Regions from separate parts of the Serratia sp. TSA_130.1 genome, predicted to be linked through region 2. Evidence: predicted binding sites of a transcription regulator. Region 2 holds the regulator's gene; each other region holds the start of a gene.
What was found. Region 2 encodes PhoB, which activates phosphate uptake and scavenging genes when phosphate is short. Its sites were predicted from a motif close to CTGTCATAAAACTGNCNNAT; they were not measured.
Positions count from the first base shown of each region.

Region 1: the regulator PhoB is predicted to act here: its motif matches at 2,155-2,174, upstream of opgB (phosphatidylglycerol--membrane-oligosaccharide glycerophosphotransferase).
Region 3: the regulator PhoB is predicted to act here: its motif matches at 2,011-2,030, upstream of pitA (inorganic phosphate transporter PitA).
Region 4: the regulator PhoB is predicted to act here: its motif matches at 2,078-2,097, upstream of phoA (alkaline phosphatase).

Region 1 is NZ_JBQZFS010000001.1:740,970-745,543, forward strand. Features, by position in the region: gene ACUTQY_RS03440 (ABC transporter permease) at 1-323, shown strand, start outside; gene ACUTQY_RS03445 (ABC transporter substrate-binding protein) at 359-1,294, shown strand; gene ACUTQY_RS03450 (transporter substrate-binding domain-containing protein) at 1,295-2,035, opposite strand; gene opgB (phosphatidylglycerol--membrane-oligosaccharide glycerophosphotransferase) at 2,321-4,574, shown strand, end outside.
Region 2 is NZ_JBQZFS010000002.1:1,122,234-1,126,807, reverse strand. Features, by position in the region: gene sbcD (exonuclease subunit SbcD) at 1-966, opposite strand, end outside; gene phoB (phosphate response regulator transcription factor PhoB) at 1,182-1,871, shown strand; gene phoR (phosphate regulon sensor histidine kinase PhoR) at 1,896-3,212, shown strand; gene ACUTQY_RS12270 (PstS family phosphate ABC transporter substrate-binding protein) at 3,227-4,189, shown strand.
Region 3 is NZ_JBQZFS010000008.1:179,389-183,962, reverse strand. Features, by position in the region: gene uspB (universal stress protein UspB) at 93-428, shown strand; gene pitA (inorganic phosphate transporter PitA) at 503-2,005, opposite strand; gene ACUTQY_RS22580 (BaiN/RdsA family NAD(P)/FAD-dependent oxidoreductase) at 2,306-3,505, shown strand; gene add (adenosine deaminase) at 3,535-4,527, opposite strand; gene ACUTQY_RS22570 (nucleoside hydrolase) at 4,537-4,574, opposite strand, start outside.
Region 4 is NZ_JBQZFS010000002.1:546,288-550,861, reverse strand. Features, by position in the region: gene ACUTQY_RS09285 (malate:quinone oxidoreductase) at 1-116, opposite strand, end outside; gene phoA (alkaline phosphatase) at 578-2,005, opposite strand; gene ACUTQY_RS09275 (glutathione S-transferase N-terminal domain-containing protein) at 2,137-2,844, opposite strand; gene ACUTQY_RS09270 (ArsR/SmtB family transcription factor) at 2,919-3,602, opposite strand; gene ACUTQY_RS09265 (antibiotic biosynthesis monooxygenase family protein) at 3,778-4,125, shown strand; gene ACUTQY_RS09260 (isochorismatase family protein) at 4,159-4,574, opposite strand, start outside.

The DNA.
Region 1 (4,574 bases), on a different contig from region 2:
ACAACGACTATCTCGATCTGGCGCGCACGATGCGCGCTTCGCGCTGGGCGCAGCTGCGGCACGTGCGGGTGATGGCGGCGCTGCCGGCCTTCGGCTCCGGCCTGCGCATGGCCGCCGCCGTCGCGCCGATCGGCGCCATCATCGGCGAATGGGTCGGCTCGGCCGAGGGGCTGGGCTACGTGATGCTGAACGCCAACGCGCGCATGCAGACCGACGTCTGCTTCACCGCGCTGTTTATTTTGGTGCTGATGACCGTGCTGCTGTGGGCCGCGGTGGATGCGCTGCTGCGGCGCCTGATCGCCTGGGCGCCGGAAAACGACTGATGATTGCAACCATAACCAGGGATAAAGGAACGACCATGATCAAACAAACCGTTTGCGGGCTGCTGCTCGGCGCCGCCCTCACCGGCCAGGCCGGCGCGGCCGACAAGCTGACGCTGGTGCTCGACTGGTACATCAACCCCGATCACGCGCCGATTATGGTGGCCGAGCAGATCGGCGCCTTCAAGGCCGCAGGGCTGGACGTCAAGATCGTGCCGCCGTCCGATCCGGCGCTGCCGCCGCGGCTGGTGGCCGCCAAACAGGCCGACCTCGCCATCACCTATCAGCCGCAGCTGCATTTCTTCGCCGATCAGGGCCTGCCGCTGATGCGCGTCGGCACGCTGATCAACACGCCGTTGAATACGGTGATCGCGCTGGATAAAAGCATCACGTCGCCGGCGGATCTCAAGGGCAAAACGGTGGGCTACTCGGTCAGCGGCATCGAACAGGCGACGCTGGCCACCATGGTCGAGCACGAGCACCTCAAGCCGCAGGACATCAAGCTCATCAACGTCAACTTCCAGCTGACCAGCGCCCTGCTGGCGGGCCAGGTCGATGCGGTGATCGGCGGCTACCGCAATATCGAAGCGCTGGAGCTGAAGCTGCAGGGCAAAAAGCCGGTGGTGTTCAACGTCGAAGACTACGGCGTGCCGGCCTACGACGAGCTGATCATCGTCGCCAACCGCGATGCGGTGAACGAGCCGAAAATCCGCAAGTTCCTCGCCGCGCTGAAGCAAGGCAGCGACTACCTGCATGCGCACCCGCAGGACACCTGGCTGGCGTTCGCCAAGGCGCACCCGGAGCTGAATACCGAGCTGAACAAACAGGCGTGGCAAGCCAGCCTGCCGCTGTTCGCGCGCGATCCAGCCAAGTTGGATCGGGCCCGCTATGAGGCTTACGAACAGTTCCTGTTCGACAACAAGCTGATCAAGAAAATCACCCCGGTAGACCAGTATGCGGTGGAGCTCGACTGATCACGCCGAGGCGGCCGGCGGCGCCACCGTCACCTCGCCCTGGCCGCTGCGCTGCAAGGCCGCCTTCACCAGCCCGTTGGCCTTGCAGCGTTCGATAAACGCGTTCACGTAGGCGGCGCCCTGCGCTTTTTGCCTCGGCACCGCCATCGCCTGGCGAATGGCGGTGAAATGCCCATCCAGCACCCGGTAGCCGGGATGGGCGGCCGCGGCGGCCAGCAGCGGTTGACGCACGCCGGCCGCCGCCTCCAGCCCGCGTTCGAAAAACAGCGCGATCGCCTCGGCGGAAGTAGCCGCTCGCACCAGCTGCGCCTGCTGCAGCGTGCGCGACAAAAACAGATCGTACGCGGCGCCCTGGCCGACCGCGATGCGCACCTCCGGCCTGTCGAGCTGCGCCACCTCAAAGTAAGGCGCGTCGTTCGCCACCAGGTAAGTCCCCTCAATGATCACGTAGGGTTCGCTGAAGGCGATTTGCGCCGCGCGCACCGGCTCGATGGCCATAAACGCCAGATTCCAGGCGCCGCTGTCCAGGTCGGCGAACACCTTGCCGGCCGCGTCATAGGTCACCAGCTCCAGCGCCACGTCCAGTTCGCGAGCCAGCGCGGCGGCCAGCTCCACCGAAGCGCCTTGCGGTTTACCGCCGGGCCCGGCCTGCGCCAGCACCGGATTGCCGAGATTGATCGCCGCGCGCAACACGCCTTGCGGGGCCAGATCGTCGAGTACCGCTGCGGAAATCGTCTGCATACTTCCTCCTGAATGGCTGATGGACGCGCCGTCGTGGCGCTCATTAAGCGTAGAGCGAAACCTCCGACCAGCAAGATTTCGCCGCCGCGGCCGCCGCCGACGTGATTAACGTCACACTATTGTCATAAAAATGTACAATAGCCGCCGACCGTCGGCCGGAGCGGGACATCGCGCGTTGTTCCGCCGCCGACAATAGGCTATACCCTTCACTTTTCGCGCCGCGGCACGGTCGGCGGCGCAGACCAGGGCAGCAACGTTTTTTTCCAATCAGACAAGGTTTGGCGGATGGTTCTCGCAGTCGTTTCGTTTGTTCTTTTTTTGGCGTCGATCTTGATTTATCGCACCCGGGCCGCCGCCAACCGCTGGTGGTTCGCCATTCTGCTGACGCTGCTCGGCAGCTATCTGGTGCTGAACGTCATTCTGATCGCCAGCAACTACTTCACCGGCGACGGCATCACCGATGCGGTGATCTACACCGTCACCAGCAGCCTCAAAGGCGCGGGCATCAGCAAATACGTGCTGCCGTTCATCGGCCTGCTGGCGGCGCTGGGGCTTATCTTCGCGGTGCTGGCCCGCAGCCTGCTGCGCCGCAAGGCCAAAGGCAGCAGCGTGGCCTACAGCCTCGTCGCCGTGCTGCTGGCGCTGTTCTCGGTCGGCACCACCCCGGCGTTTCAGGACATCTCGCTGCTGGTCAAGAGCCAGATCGTCGGCGATACCGCCGATTTCACCACCTACTACAAGGCGCCGAAAAAGACCGTGCAGGGCAAGCGGCCGAACCTGGTGTACATCTATGCCGAGAGCCTGGAGCGCACCTACTTCGATACCGAGCTGTTTCCCGGCCTGGCCGACGAGCTGAACGCCCTGCGCGCAGACAGCATCGATTTCAGCAACACCCAGCAGCTGCCGGGCACCGGTTACACCATCGCCGGCATGGTCGCCTCACAGTGCGGCATTCCGCTGTTCGCGCCCTTCGACGGCAACGCCTCCAGCGCGGTCTCCACCTTCTACCCGGAGAACGTCTGCCTGGGCGACGTGCTGAAGGCCGCCGGCTACAGCAACTCTTTCTATCAGGGCGCCGAGCTGGCGTTCGCCGGCAAAGACACCTTCCTGAAATCCCACGGCTTCGACCACGTTTACGGTTTCAAAGAGCTGCGCGAACAGGTCGCCGATCCGAGCTACAAAAACGACTGGGGCTGGTACGACGACAGCGTGCTGGACGTGGTGTACGGCAAGTTCGTCGAGCTGTCCAAACAGCGCCAGCCGTTCTCGCTGTTTACCCTGACCGTCGATACCCATCACCCGGACGGTTTTATCTCCGCCGGCTGCAGCAAGAAAAGCTACGCCTGGCAGAACAAGGAAAACCGCTCGCTGAGCGCGGTGGCCTGCAGCCAGCAACACATCGCCGCGCTGATCGACAAAATCAAACGCTCGCCCTATTTCAGCAACACCGTGATCGTGGTGTCCTCCGATCATCTGGCGATGAACAACACCGCCTACGACATCCTGACCAAACAGAAGCGCCGCAACCTGTTCTTTATCATCGACGGCACCCGGCCGCAGGCGGAGCAGCGCAACGAGAAACGCAGCACGCTGGATAACGGCGCCACGGTGCTGGACGTGATGGGCGGTGACAACTATATCGGCCTCGGCCGCAGCAGCCTGTCGGCGCCGTCGCTGTCTACGGTGTTCCTGAATATCGAAGAGAAAATCAACGGCTGGAAACCGGCGGTGATCAATCAGTGGGGCCTGCCGAACCGCATCAGCGACTACAGCGTGGACACGCGCCAGCGCAGCTTCAGCTTCTCCGGCGTCACCTACAAGGTGCCGTTCATCCTGCGGGTGGGCGACAACCGCATCGAACCGATGTTCAACGTCTACCTCTCCACCCCGCTGCGCAAGCAGCTGGCCGGGCTGGGGGCGGGGGAGAAATTCGTCTGGGTCGATAAATGCTACGAGATCGGCCGGGTCTGGGCGCCGCAGCTGGCGCTGAGCACCGACATCTGCGTGGCCTCCGGCACCCTGGCCTCGCCGCCGCAGATCGTGCAGGCCAGCGGCGAGCGCTTCCGCGGCAAGGTGAACTTTACCGGCCCGGCGGCGGACAGCGTCGCCGATTACCAAAACGCCGTCGCCCGCCTGCAGGTGGACGACGCGGCGATGAAGTACCGGGCGGACGCCATCGAGTTCATGCTGCCCGGCATGCCGGAACAGGTGAAAGCCATTACCGGCGTCTCCGCCGTCGAGGAGTGGGGCCGCTGGTCCGACGCCAACCTGGCGCCGGCGGTCGACATCGATTATGTCGATCCGCTGCCGAAAACCTTCGATCTGGTGCTGCGCGCCCGCGCCTACGGCAACAACGTCGGCGAACCGATTTCGGTGCGCGTCGGCGACGAAGAGCGCTTCGTGTCGCTCGGCGAGCAGGACAGCACCGTCACCCTGCGTTTCGACAACCCGCGCGGCGCGCAGAAGATCAGCATTACCCCGCCGGCACCGACCGAGCCGAAAGAGAGCGCCAGCGGCGGCTTCACGCCGAAGAAGCTGG
Region 2 (4,574 bases):
GTAGTCCTGCGTCGCCACTTCGATATCCAGCCACACCGGCCGCTCGCCGGCATAGTCGGCAAATTGCCGCAGCTGCCGTTCGATCTCGGCCAGATCGCCTTTGATCAGCTGCATGGGCTGGAACTGCGGGATCGTTAACGCGTCAACCCGCTGCAGGGTGCCGTCGGCGAAATCCACCAGGAAGACGCTTTTGGCTTTGCCCAGCTCATCGAAGCTGAGCGGGATCGGCGAGCCGCTATAGCGAATATGCTCCGATTTGGCGACGTTCTGCGCGCGGTGAATGTGGCCCAGCGCGATATAGTCGGCGGGCGGGAAAGCCTGCGCCGGGAAGGCGTCGAGGGTGCCGATATAGATGTCGCGCACCGAGTCGGAGGTGGTGACGCCGACGGTGGTCAGGTGGCCGGTGGCGACGATCGGCAGCGGCAAGCCCAGCTGGTCGCGGCGCTCGCAGGCCGCCTGATACAGCGTCTGATAATGTTCGGCGATGGCTTCCTGCAGCGCCTGCTGTTTCTGTGCGCCGGATTCGCCGGCGCGGCTGGTGAGCAGATCGCGCGGCCGCAGGAACGGAATGGCGCACAGCACCGCGCCCGGCTGGCCGTCGCGCCGGTTCAGCACCACGATTTGCTGTTCCGGAGCGCCCTGCGCGCTGGCGATCACCGTGGTGTTCAGGCAGGAGAGTAGCTCCCGCGATTCGTTCAGCGTCGCCACCGAGTCATGGTTGCCGCCCAGCACCACCAGCTGGCAGCCGGTGCGCTGCAGTTCCACCACGAAGCGGTTGTACAGTTCGCGGGCATAGCTGGGCGGTGAGCCGGTATCGAACAGATCCCCGGCGACGATCAGCGCATCCACCTGCTGCTGCTCGATCTGCTCGATCAGCCAGTTCAGAAAAGCCTGGTGCTCGGCGGCGCGGCTTTTGGTGAAAAAGTACTGGCCAAGATGCCAGTCAGAGGTGTGGATCAGGCGCATGACACTCCCGGATGCAAAGATAATGGCGATGATTATAAAGGCCGCGGCGGCGGCTGTCCCGGCGCAATGGCGATGACCATGGAATGATTTTTCTTTGCGCCGGGAAATAATCGCTATGCTTACTGCCTATAACAGCCGGTTTTTTTCATAAAAGTGTCACAAAACTGACGCATAATGGCGCCCGAAAAGTCGCTAACACATTGGCAGGATTGACGATGGCAAGACGCATACTGGTGGTGGAAGACGAAGCGCCGATCCGTGAGATGGTGTGCTTTGTGTTGGAACAAAATGGTTACCAACCGTTGGAAGCCGAGGATTATGACAGCGCCGTGACGCGTCTGTCTGAGCCGTTCCCTGATTTGGTGTTGCTTGACTGGATGTTGCCCGGGGGTTCCGGCATTCAGTTTATCAAACATATGAAGCGCGAAGCGCTGACCCGCGATATCCCGGTGATGATGTTGACCGCGCGCGGCGAAGAAGAAGACCGGGTACGCGGCCTGGAAGTGGGGGCGGATGATTACATCACCAAGCCGTTCTCGCCCAAGGAGCTGGTGGCGCGCATCAAGGCGGTCATGCGCCGCATTTCACCGATGGCGGTGGAGGAGGTGATTGAAATGCAAGGGCTGAGCCTGGACCCGTCCTCCCACCGCGTGATGGCGAACGATCAGGCGCTGGACATGGGGCCGACCGAGTTCAAGCTGCTGCACTTCTTTATGACCCACCCGGAGCGGGTTTATAGCCGTGAGCAGTTGCTTAATCACGTCTGGGGCACTAACGTTTATGTGGAAGACCGTACCGTTGACGTGCATATCCGTCGGCTCCGCAAGGCGTTAGAAACCAGTGGGCATGATAAAATGGTTCAAACCGTTCGGGGCACCGGCTACCGGTTCTCAACGCGCTACTGATCGCGCTGCGCTGGAGAATATGCCGTGTTAGAACGTCTGTCGTGGAAGAGGCTGGCTCTGGAGCTGGCTCTTTTTTGTTTGCCCGCCTTACTGCTGGGGCTGATTTTCGGTTATCTGCCCTGGTTCCTGCTGGCCTCCGCGCTGGCTGCGCTGGTGTGGAATTTCTACAACCAGCTCAAACTCTCCCATTGGCTGTGGATCGACCGCAGCATGACGCCGCCGCCCGGCCGCTGGAGCTGGGAGCCGCTGTTTTATGGCCTGTATCAGATGCAGCAGCGCAACCGCCGCCGCCGGCGCGAGCTGGCGCTGCTTATCAAGCGTTTTCGCAGCGGGGCCGAATCGCTGCCTGACGCGGTGGTGATGACCACCGTCGAGGGCAACATCTTCTGGTGCAACGGGCTGGCGCAGCATCTGCTCGGCTTCCGCTGGCCGGAAGACAACGGCCAGCACATCCTTAACCTGCTGCGTTATCCGGAATTCAGCCACTATCTGCAACAGCAGGAGTTTTCGCGTCCGCTGACGCTGCAGTTGAACAACGAACACTACGTCGAATTCCGCGTGATGCCGTATTCCGAAGGGCAGTTGCTGATGGTGGCGCGCGACGTCACCCAGATGCGCCAGCTGGAGGGCGCGCGGCGCAACTTCTTCGCCAACGTCAGCCATGAGCTGCGCACGCCGCTGACGGTGCTGCAGGGCTACCTGGAGATGATGGGCGACGAAGAGCAGGACGGTTCGCTGCGCAGCAAGGCGCTCAGCACCATGCAAGAGCAGACCCGCCGGATGGACGGGCTGGTCAAGCAACTGCTGACGCTGTCGCGCATCGAGGCGGCGCCCAATGTCGACATGAACGAGCGGGTGGATATCCCGCTGATGCTGCGGGTGTTGCAGCGCGAGGCGCAATCGCTGAGCGGCGGCAATCATGAGATCACCTTCCGGGTGAACGAACAGCTCAACGTGTTCGGCAATGAAGACCAGTTGCGCAGCGCGGTGTCTAACCTGGTGTACAACGCGGTCAACCACACGCCGAAGGGCACCCATATCGAAGTGAGCTGGCAACAGACGGCGCATGGCGCGCAGTTCCAGGTCAGCGACAACGGGCCGGGCATCGCCGCCGAACACCTTCCGCGCCTGACCGAGCGTTTTTACCGCGTCGACAAGGCCCGCTCGCGCCAGACCGGCGGCAGCGGGCTGGGGCTGGCGATCGTCAAGCACGCGCTCAGCCATCACGACGCGCGGCTGGAGATCCTCAGCGAACCGGGGATCGGCACCCGCTTTATCTTTACCTTACCCAATCGGTTGATTGTTCCCGCCGCTTTATCAGAGAATGCGGTGAAAAATTAACGCGAGACACCGGTATGACCCGAATAACCCGAGGGCTGTTGCTTTGCCTGGCGCTGCTGGCCGGACGCGGCGCGCTGGCGCAGCCCGACGGCATGCTGGCGGGCAACCTGTCCAGCGTCGGTTCCGACACGCTGGCGAATCTGATGGCGCTGTGGGCGCAGGATTTCAGTCAGCATTACCCCAACGTTAACCTGCAGATTCAGGCCGCCGGTTCGTCGACCGCGCCGACCGCCTTGGCGGCGGGCGCCGCGCAGCTGGGCCCGATGAGCCGGCCGATGAAGGCGGCCGAGGTCTCGGCGTTCGAACACCGTTACGGCTATGCGCCGCTGGCGGTGCCGGTAGCGGTGGATGCACTGGTGGTGTTGGTGCATCAGGACAATCCGCTGCGCGGCCTCAATCTGCAGCAGCTCGATCGCATTTTCTCCGCCACCCTGCGCTGCGGCGAAAGCAAACCGCTGACGCGCTGGGGCGAGCTGGGGCTGAGTGGCGACTGGGCGACGCGTTCGCTGCAGCGTTTCGGCCGCAACTCGGCGTCCGGCACCTACGGCTATTTCAAACTGCGTGCGCTGTGCGGCGGCGATTTTATGCCGCGCGTCAATGAGCTGCCCGGCTCGGCCTCGGTGGTGCAGGCGGTGGCCGGTTCGCTCAACGGCATCGGCTACGCCAGCATTGGCTTTCGCGCCAGCGGCGTGCGGCTGCTGCCATTGGCGGAGTCGGGAGAGGACTATGTCGCGCCTACCGCCGCCAACGTGCGCAACGATCGCTACCCGCTGTCGCGCTATCTGTATATCTACATCAACAAAGCCCCCCATCAACCGCTGGAGCCGCTAACCGCCGCGTTCCTCGATCGCGTGCTGTCGACACCAGGCCAGAGCCTGGTCAACCATGACGGCTATCTGCCGCTGCCGCCGGCCACCCTGCAGAAGACCCGTCAGGCGTTAGGGCTGCCACCGCTTGCGTCTGCAACGATGCAATAAGCGACAAAAATCGGCGTAATTTTCGCCTTTTTTTACGGCCAAACGGAGCTTATGCCACGCGAAAATCGGGCATTTATTGGCGTTTTCGCGCGATAAAGAGATATATGCTTCACGTTTCGTGAATTTGCTGTTCAAAAATGATACAAATCATGTAGTGTATATTTATTGATAGCCAATATGATCGACTGGTGGCTAAAGTTTATATGGTTGATAGCTCTGCTTTTCGCCGTGCGTCTTGCCTTGAAGCGCTATAAACGTTTACCTTAGCCCTCGTTGTCGGATTAAACCTCCATTTTTATAACTCCTAAAATTTTGCCCATCTTCATGAGCGGCCACTTTCGAATAGGGACATAAACGCCGGATCAACTGCGTTTAGGGTGCTTAT
Region 3 (4,574 bases), on a different contig from region 2:
GAGCGGTAAGCTCCAGCAGAGTATCGGGTAATGAGGTAGGGCGGTTGGACCCGGCGGATGGCCGCGGATAACAACGCCTTGAGGGGGCAATCATGATCAGTACCGTCGCGCTGTTTTGGGCCTTGTGTGTGGTGTGTGTGGTTAACATGGTGCGGTATTACTCTTCTCTGCGCGCGCTGCTGGTGGTATTGCGCGGCTGTGACCCGCTGCTGTACCAATATGTCGACGGCGGCGGTTTCTTTACCGCCCACGGCCAACCCAGCAAGCAGCTGAGGCTGGTGCGTTATATTTTCGCGCAGCGCTATGTCGAGCACCACGATCCGGAGTTTATTCGCCGCTGTGAGCGGGTGCGCGGGCAGTTTATGCTGACTTCGGCCCTGTGCGGCCTGGTGGTCATCTGCCTGATAGCGATGATGATTTGGTATTAATGCCTTTCTGTTTCCCTTGATGCAGGCAAAAAAAAAGGCGGCCATGCGGCCGCCTTCCTCATGATGCTTGTCGCTTAGATCAGCTTCAACGCGACCCAATACAGCGCACCGGAAAGCAGAATCGAGATTGGCAGGGTGAGCACCCAAGCCAACAGGATGTTCTTCACGGTTTTGCTCTGCACGCCGCCGCCGTCCACGATCATCGTCCCGGCAACCGCCGAAGAGAGAACGTGGGTGGTGGAGACCGGCATGCCGGTATAACTCGCCACGCCGATCGACAGCGCCGCGGTCATCTGGGCCGATACGCCCTGGGCGTAGGTCATGCCTTTCTTGCCGATCTTCTCGCCGATGGTGGTGGCTACGCGTTTCCAGCCCACCATGGTGCCGAGCGACAGCGCCAGCGCGACGGCGACGATGATCCACATCGGCGCGTACTCGACGGTCTGCAGCAGATCCTGACGCAGGTTCTTCAGGAAGCGCTGGTCGGCGGATGAGGTTTCCGGCAGCTTGGCGACTTTATCCGCCGTGTCGGTCACGCACATCAGCAGGCGGCGCAAATGGCTGCGCTGCTCAACCGTCAACTGATCGTAGCTTTGCAGGTTGGTCAGCATGCCCTGAGCCAGCTCGATCGCCGGCATGGCGCGCGAACTGTCGCAGTGGAACTCGGCCGGTTTGCCAGGCGTGGCTTCGTCATCCGGGCTTGGCACCAGCGGCGTCAACGACACCGCATGCGACAGCGCGTCGCCGTGCTGCTGGTAATATTGCTGCAGGTGGGTCACGGCGTCACGCGTACGGGTGATGTCATAACCGGTTGCATTCATATTGACCACGAAGCCGGCCGGGGCAACGCCGATCAACACCAGCATGATAAGGCCGATGCCTTTCTGACCGTCGTTGGCGCCGTGCGAGAAGCTGACGCCAATCGCCGACAGGATCAGCGCGATACGGGTCCAGAACGGCGGCTTGCGTTTGCCGTCGACCTTTTCACGTTCCGCTGGGGTCATGTGGATACGCTGGCGTTTCTTGGTGCCACTCCAATAGCGGCGCAAGGCGAACACCATTACTCCCGCCACCATCATGCCGACCAGCGGCGAGAACAGCAGAGAAAGGAAAATGCCAATCATTTTCGGGACGTTAAGCGCATCCACGACCGAAGTGTGGGTCATCAGGGCGTTGGTTAAACCGACACCGATGATTGCGCCTATCAGCGTATGGGAACTGGACGCCGGCAGACCGAAATACCAGGTGCCGAGGTTCCAGATGATTGCCGCCAACAGCATGGAGAAGACCATGGCTAATCCGTGTGCTGAACTGACGTTCAACAACAGATCGGTAGGCAACAAGTGGACGATGGCGTAAGCAACACTCAAACCGCCGAGCATTACGCCAAGAAAGTTGAACAAACCTGCCATCACGACCGCAAGTTGCGAGCGCATGGCGCGGGTATAAATAACTGTAGCGACCGCATTGGCCGTATCATGAAAACCGTTGATGGCTTCATAAAACAACACGAACAACAATGCGAGAATTAACATCAGGCCGGTATGGAAATCCAGGCCAGCGAACAAATGCAGCATAAGCGTTACGCCAGTTTGTGGACATGAACGCCGCGCATTATCAGTGACAACCGGTGCCGGGGAAAAGGAAAATATGACGTTTTTTTGATTTGGACATGACGAAATGGTGGCGTGTCTATAACAAAAATATGGAATATCAATGCGTTAATCTGCTCTGACCTCTGTAATATTTTCTTACTATGGCGTTGGCGGCGCGGGGGCTTTACAATCTGCCGCCGTGAATTTGGCGGTGACCGGCGGTGAAACGGCGTAATATGGCGCTCTTTTGTCGCGATTGTGGTTTTGATAAGTGAGGCTCAGGTGGAACAGTTTGATGTCGTAGTGATTGGGGCGGGCGCCGCCGGCATGTTTTGCGCCGCGCAGGCGGGGCAACTCGGTTGCCGCGTGTTGCTGCTCGACAACGGCAAAAAACCGGGCCGCAAGATCCTGATGTCCGGCGGCGGGCGCTGCAACTTCACCAACATGTACGCCGAACCGGCGGCCTATCTGTCGAACAACCCGCATTTTTGCAAGTCGGCGCTGGCGCGCTACACCCAGTGGGACTTCATCGATCTGATCAACCGTTACGGCATCGCCTACCATGAAAAAACGCTGGGGCAGCTGTTCTGCGACGATTCGGCGCAGCAGGTGGTGGATCTGCTGGTCAAAGAGTGCGAGCTGGGCCAGGTGACGATGCGCCTGCGCAGCGAAGTGCTGGGCGTGGAGAAAACCGAGAACGGCTACGCGCTGGCGCTGAATGGCGAAAAAGTAAGTGCTCGCTCACTTGTGGTGGCCAGCGGCGGATTATCCATGCCGGGGCTGGGCGCCTCGCCGTTCGGTTACAAGCTGGCGGAGCAGTTCGGCCTCAGGGTGCTGCCGACGCGCGCCGGGCTGGTGCCGTTTACCCTGCATAAGCCGCTGCTGGAGCATGTGCAAACGCTGTCCGGCGTGTCGGTGCCGGCGGTGATCACCGCCGAGAACGGCGTCAGCTTCCGTGAAAGCATCCTGTTCACCCATCGCGGCCTGTCCGGCCCGGCGGTATTGCAGCTGTCCAGCTACTGGCAACCGGGTGAGTATGTGAGCATTAACTTACTTCCTGAGCTTGATCTGGCGGGCTTCCTTGATGAACAGCGCCTGCAGCACCCTAACCAAAGCCTGAAAAACACCCTGGCGCTGCACTTGCCGAAGCGGCTGGTGGAATGCTTGCAGACCCTGGGACAACTGCCGGAGGCGACGCTGAAGCAGCTGAATGCGCCGCAGCAGGCGGCACTGGTGGATCTGTTGCAGAACTGGCGCGTGCAGCCGAACGGCACCGAGGGTTATCGCACGGCGGAGGTGACGCTCGGCGGCGTCGACACCAACGAACTTTCTTCCAAGACGATGGAAGCCCACAAGGCGCCGGGGCTCTATTTTATCGGCGAAGTGGTGGACGTGACCGGGTGGCTGGGCGGTTACAACTTCCAGTGGGCCTGGAGCTCGGCCTGGGCCTGCGCCCAGGCGCTGGCGGCGCAGGGGCGTTAAAACGCCGGTTGGCCTTGAAACGCGCCGGGTCACATCGACCCGGCATTGAGCTGACTCATTAATTTAATTTTAGTATCGCCGTCGAGAAAACTCGCCTCCAGCGCCTGTCGGTTGCTGCGGTTAAAATCGTCATCCTGCCAGCCGAAGGCGTCATGCAACAGCTGGTACTCCTTGTTCAGCGTGGTATCGACGACGGTGCGCGCATCGGTATTCACGTTTAGCCGCACCCCCCACTTTTTGAGCCGATCTATCGGATGATCGTCGATGCTGTCGAACAAATTGCAGGTGAGATTGCAGCTGGGGCAGATCTCGAGCAGGACGCCGGTGGCTACCAGGCGCTCGACGAGCGCAGGGTCCTCGATGCTTCTGACGCCGTGGCCGATGCGTGACACCTGCAGCCTATCTAGCGTTTCCCGCACGCTGTCGGGGCCTTTCGCCTCACCGGCGTGGGCGATGACGTTGCCGCCGGCGGCAAGCACGGTGCGAAAGGCCGCCACATGGTGGGTCAGCGGGTAACGTGCTTCATCGGCGGCCAAATCCAGCGCCACCACGCCGCTTCCCTGATAATCGATAACCAGCTTCGCCGTTTGCAGGCTGGCGGCCGCGTCGAAATGCCGCAGCGTGCATAGGATAAGCCCGGCGGCGATGCCGTAAGCCCGCGAGGCGTTATGCATGGCCGCCAGCACCGTCTCGACCACCGCTTCGCCGGTTAACCCCAGCCGGGTATGCAGCAGCGGCGCGAAGCGCAGCTCGGCATAGATGACATTATCCGCCGCCAACTGCGCGAATAAGTCCTCGACGGCCAGCGCTATCGCCTGGCTTGTCTGCAATAGATCTATTTGCGGCGCTATCTTGCTTAGAAAGTCCCCCAGATCGGCGCATCGTTTCGCCGCGACAAATTGCCGATTAAATGCCGTTCTGGTTATTTGCGGGTCGACCTTTTTTAAATAGTGGTAGCTTAAACAGGTATCCAAATGGACGTGTAATTCCACTTTCTTCAATTTTCTTGGATCGAATTTCATGCGGGTCACTTATTTCATTAACGGCTGAGATAACAACGAGAACAGTT
Region 4 (4,574 bases), 580 kb from region 2:
ATGATGCCGCCGCCGATCAACACCACGTCGACGGTTTTATTCTTCTCTTCAGCCGCCGCCTGCTGCGTAACGCTAAACAGGCTGAGACTGAAAATCAGGACGAGTAATTTTCTCATTGAATTAAATCTCTTGTGTGTAAATTCTACTCATTGCAGGTGAAAGAATTTAGCGGGAGTTACCCTGGAAAATAATGAAGCCGACCGCCCGGCGTGAGCCGATAGGCAGCGATAATGCCTTTTTGTTAATAGGGTTTTTAACGAAAAGTGAACTATTGCAGGCCGTCCGGATGCAAATTGATCGGTTCACGTTACTGGCGGGGTATTATTGTTTGCGAGAATGTTAAAAACTACTTTTGTAACTAAAAAAAATGAATATAAGCAAAAAACGGCCGGTTGCTGTCGCAGGAATAAACAGAGAGGGAAGAAAGGCCGTATAACCGCGTTATTTTCATGGGTTAATTGCCGCGTAATTAGACGTTATTTCGTTATCACACAATAATTGCGGTTAAATTGCAAATACCTAGCGGTAACCAATAATAAATGGCCGCCGTGGCGGGCGGCCATCGTTCAGGGGGCGGTTACTTGATACCCATCGCATCGCGCATGGTGAAGAACAGATCGGTCTGATCGGTCAGGCCCACTACGTTGGCGGCGTGCGGGCCGTAGGCCGCGACGCGCAGCTGGGTGCCGGTGTGTCCCTGAGATTCCTCTTCAGAGTTGCCGTAGCTGAGGGTCATCGGCGCGCCGTCCTTGGTGGTCAGCTTTTGGGTCAGGCCCGGCGCTTTGGCGTCGGCGGAGACGATCTGGCTGGCGTGCGCGTGGTCGGCGGTGACGATCACCAGCGTGTTGCCGTCGGCGCGGGCGAAGGCCAGCGCTTTTTGTACCGCTTCGTCCAGATCGACGGTTTCGCCAATCTGCCCGCACGGGTTGGCGGCGTGATCCTGTTTATCGATCGACGCGCCCTCTACCTGCAGGAAGAAGCCGTTCGGGTTGTCTTTCAACAGCGCGATCGCTTTTTCGGTCATCGCCGCCAGCGTTGGCGTGGCGGCGGTGCGCGCCGGGTTGTTTTCGCAGGTCACTGCCGGTTTGTCGAGGTTGCCATGGTAGCTGGCTTTCGGCCCCAGCCAACGCACCGGCATATTGCCGTCGGCGAACAGCCCCAGCAGCGGTTTTTGCTGGTTGGCGAGGGTAACGGCCTGCAGTTCGTCGGCGTTGCTTACCCACTGATAACCCTGCGCCGCCGCCTGGTCCTTCAGCGATTTTCCTTGCCATTCGCCGCTTTTTGCCAGCTGGTTGAACGATTTCGCGCCGCCGCCCAGCGTGACGTCGGCGCGGGTTTTCAGCAGTTGTTCGGTGATGGAGCCACGGCCGCCATTTTCCAGCGCGTTAGCGGCGCATTTCTCGCTGGTTTCCTCCGGCCCATAGCACTTGCGTGAGATGACGTGCGAGACCAGCGCCGCCGGCGTGGCGTCTTGCAACTCGGCGGTGGAGACGTTGCCGGTGGCCTTGCCGGCCGCCTTGGCGATCTCCAGCAGCGTCGGTTGATCCTTGCCGTTCACGTCCACGCCGAGCGCGCCGTTATAGGTTTTCACCCCGGTGGCCCAGGCGGTGGCGGAGGCGGCGGAGTCGGTCACGTAGTCCGGCTTGTGGGTTTTCCTGTCCAGCGAGTAATGGGTGTATTGTCCGGTCAGCGGCAGGGCGTCGATGCCCTTGAAGTAACCGCCTGCGCCTTCGGCGTAGTTGCGCGCGGCGGTGATCTCGGAATCCCCCATGCCGTCGCCGATCAGCAGGATCACGTTTTTCGCCGTTTTGTCCGACAGCGATGCCTTCAGCGCGGTGGTCTGATCGCCGGCCAGACGGCGGGCGCCGCCCGGTTCGACGAGGTTGCCGCGCGCGGCGCGATCGGTCAGGCCATCGGCATTGGCCGAGGTTTCCGCCGCGATGGCGGAGGAACAGAGCAGGGCGGACAGTACGGCGCCGGCGATCAGGGATACAGCAGGTTGCATGGGGTAAGCTCCTTGTCGTAATACAACAATGTAAATAACATCAAATTGTTACGAAAGGAGAGTAGAGCAGAGGGATGACAATTTTATGACAGCGGAAGGCGGGACGGCCCGGCGGCCATCCCGTTTGACGCTCAGGCCGCGCGCGCCGGGATAGCGAGCCCACGCTGCACCGCCGGGCGCGCCAGACCGCGCTCCAGCCACTGCGCGACGCGAGGGAAACTGTCGAACTCCACCAGTTCGCGCGCCTCATAGAAGCCGATCAGGTTGCGCACCCAACCCAGCAGCGAGATATCGGCGATGGTGTACTCCGCGCCCATGATCCAGTCGCGGCCTTCAAGTCGCGTTTCCAGCACGCCGAGCAGGCGTTTCGATTCGTTTTTGTAGCGCTCCAGCGGCCGCTTGTCTTCATATTCGCGCCCGGCGAATTTATGGAAGAAACCGAGCTGGCCGAACATCGGGCCGACGGCGGCCATCTGGAAGAACACCCATTGAATGGTTTCGTAACGCTGCGCCGGGTCCTGCGGCAGGAAACGGCCGCTCTTTTCCGCCAGGTAGAGCAGAATGGCGCCGGATTCGAACAGCGGCAGCGGCCGGCCGCCGGGGCCATCGGGATCGATGATCGCCGGGATCTTGCCGTTCGGGTTCAGCGCCAGGAATTCCGGCGTCCAGGTTTCGTTGTTGCCGATGTCGATCAGGTGCGCTTCATAAGGCAGGCCGATCTCCTCCAGCATGATGGAGACTTTGACGCCGTTCGGCGTCGGCAGAGAGTAGAGCTGCAGCCGTTCTGGATGCTGAGCCGGCCAGCGTTTGACGATCGGGAATTGGGTGGAATCGAGCATGGAAACTCCTCGGGTTGGCGGGGTCGCTTAAGCGTACCCCTAGAGTATTGCAGTAAAACTACCCTGTCGCCGGGTTACACCGTGAGGTCAAAATGTGCGGCCAGCGCTTTTTTACCGGCGGGGGTCAGCTGCAGCTCGCGGCTGTCGAGCCGGCGAAGGATCCAGCCGCGTTGGATAAAGGCGGCTAACAGCGCGGCGCCCAGCGCGCCGCCGAGGTGAGATCGGCGTTCGCTCCAATCCAGGCAGCCGCAGGCGAAGCGGCGGCGGGTGGGCGCGGGGGAGCAATCGACGCCCAGCCGCGCCAGCGCGGCCTGACCGATGTCGCTTAACCGGTAGTCTGCCTCGCCGGTCAGCCAGTTCAGCGCATGCAGCCGATCGTGCAGCTTCACCGCCACCTCGCCCGCCATATGGTCGTAGCAGGTGCGAGCATATTGCAGCGAGGTGGGCGTGCGGCTTTTCAGCGACGGGCGCGGCACGCCCGCCAGCGCCATCAGGCCTTCCAGCGCTGCGGCCACCGGTTGCCCGGCCAGTCGGAAATAGCGATAGCGCCCCTGTTTGACACAGGCAATCAACTGCTGCTCCAGCAGCTTCGCCAGATGTGCGCTGGCGGTGGACGGGGCGACCTCGACCGCCGCGCTGAGCTCGGTGGCGGTGTAGGCGCGCCCGTCCATCAACAGGCACAGCATGCGCGCCCGGGTGCGGTCGGCGATGGCGGCGCTCAGCGCCGCTAAACGATCTTCTATCTCGATGTTATACATACTTCGAGGTTAGACGAAGTATGGCTGTGCGTCCATTGCTAGCCTGTGGTCATCGCACTTTGGTGCTGTGCGGCCGTATTCGCTGGATATTGATGAGCGGGCGTTGAAACCGGTGCAGTGGCGCCATTCTTACCCTGCGCGCGTACCGTAATTTTACCGTTGAGAGGAGAAGATAATGATCGCCGTGATTTTTGAACTGCAGGCCGCCGATGGGCAGCGCGATACCTACCTGGAGTTGGCGGCGGCGCTGAAGCCGCTGCTGGCGCAGATCGACGGATTCATTTCCATCGAGCGCTTTCAAAGCCTGGCCGATCCTGCGCGCTTGTTGTCGCTCTCTTTTTGGCGCGACGAAGCGGCGGTGCAGCAGTGGCGCAATCTCGAACAGCACCGGGCGGCGCAGGCGCGCGGCCGTGGCGAGGTGTTGGCGCAGTATCGGCTGCGGGTGGCGGAAGTGGTGCGGGACTACGGGCTGGAGAGCCGCGACCAGGCGCCACAGGATAGCCGTTGTTATCACCGTACCTGAGAAAAAGCCCGCCGCCGGCGGGCTTTCACCCGCTTATTTCGCCTCGCTGCCCACCTTCATCGCCCCGGCGTAACGGGCGCCCATCCCCCAGGCGGCGCCGTGGTCGCGGGCGATCTGCAATACGCCTCCCGCCGTGGCTTTGCGGCTCCAGTCCTGCTGCCATTCCAGCATCAACGCCACCCAGTTGATGGGCGTGGCGCCCGCCTGTATCAGGCGCTGCATGGCGTTGTTTTGGCTGTCTGGCGTAATGTCGCCGGTGACGTCCGACAGGATATAAACCTCATACCCCTCGCCCAGAGCGGACAGTGCCGGCAGCATCACGCAGCTGGCGGTCCACAATCCGCCGATGATGATTTTCTTGCGGCCGGATTGTTTAATCAGATCCACTACGCGCCGATCCTGCCAGACGTTGATGGCGGTGCGATCGTACACCTGCAGATCCGGACGTG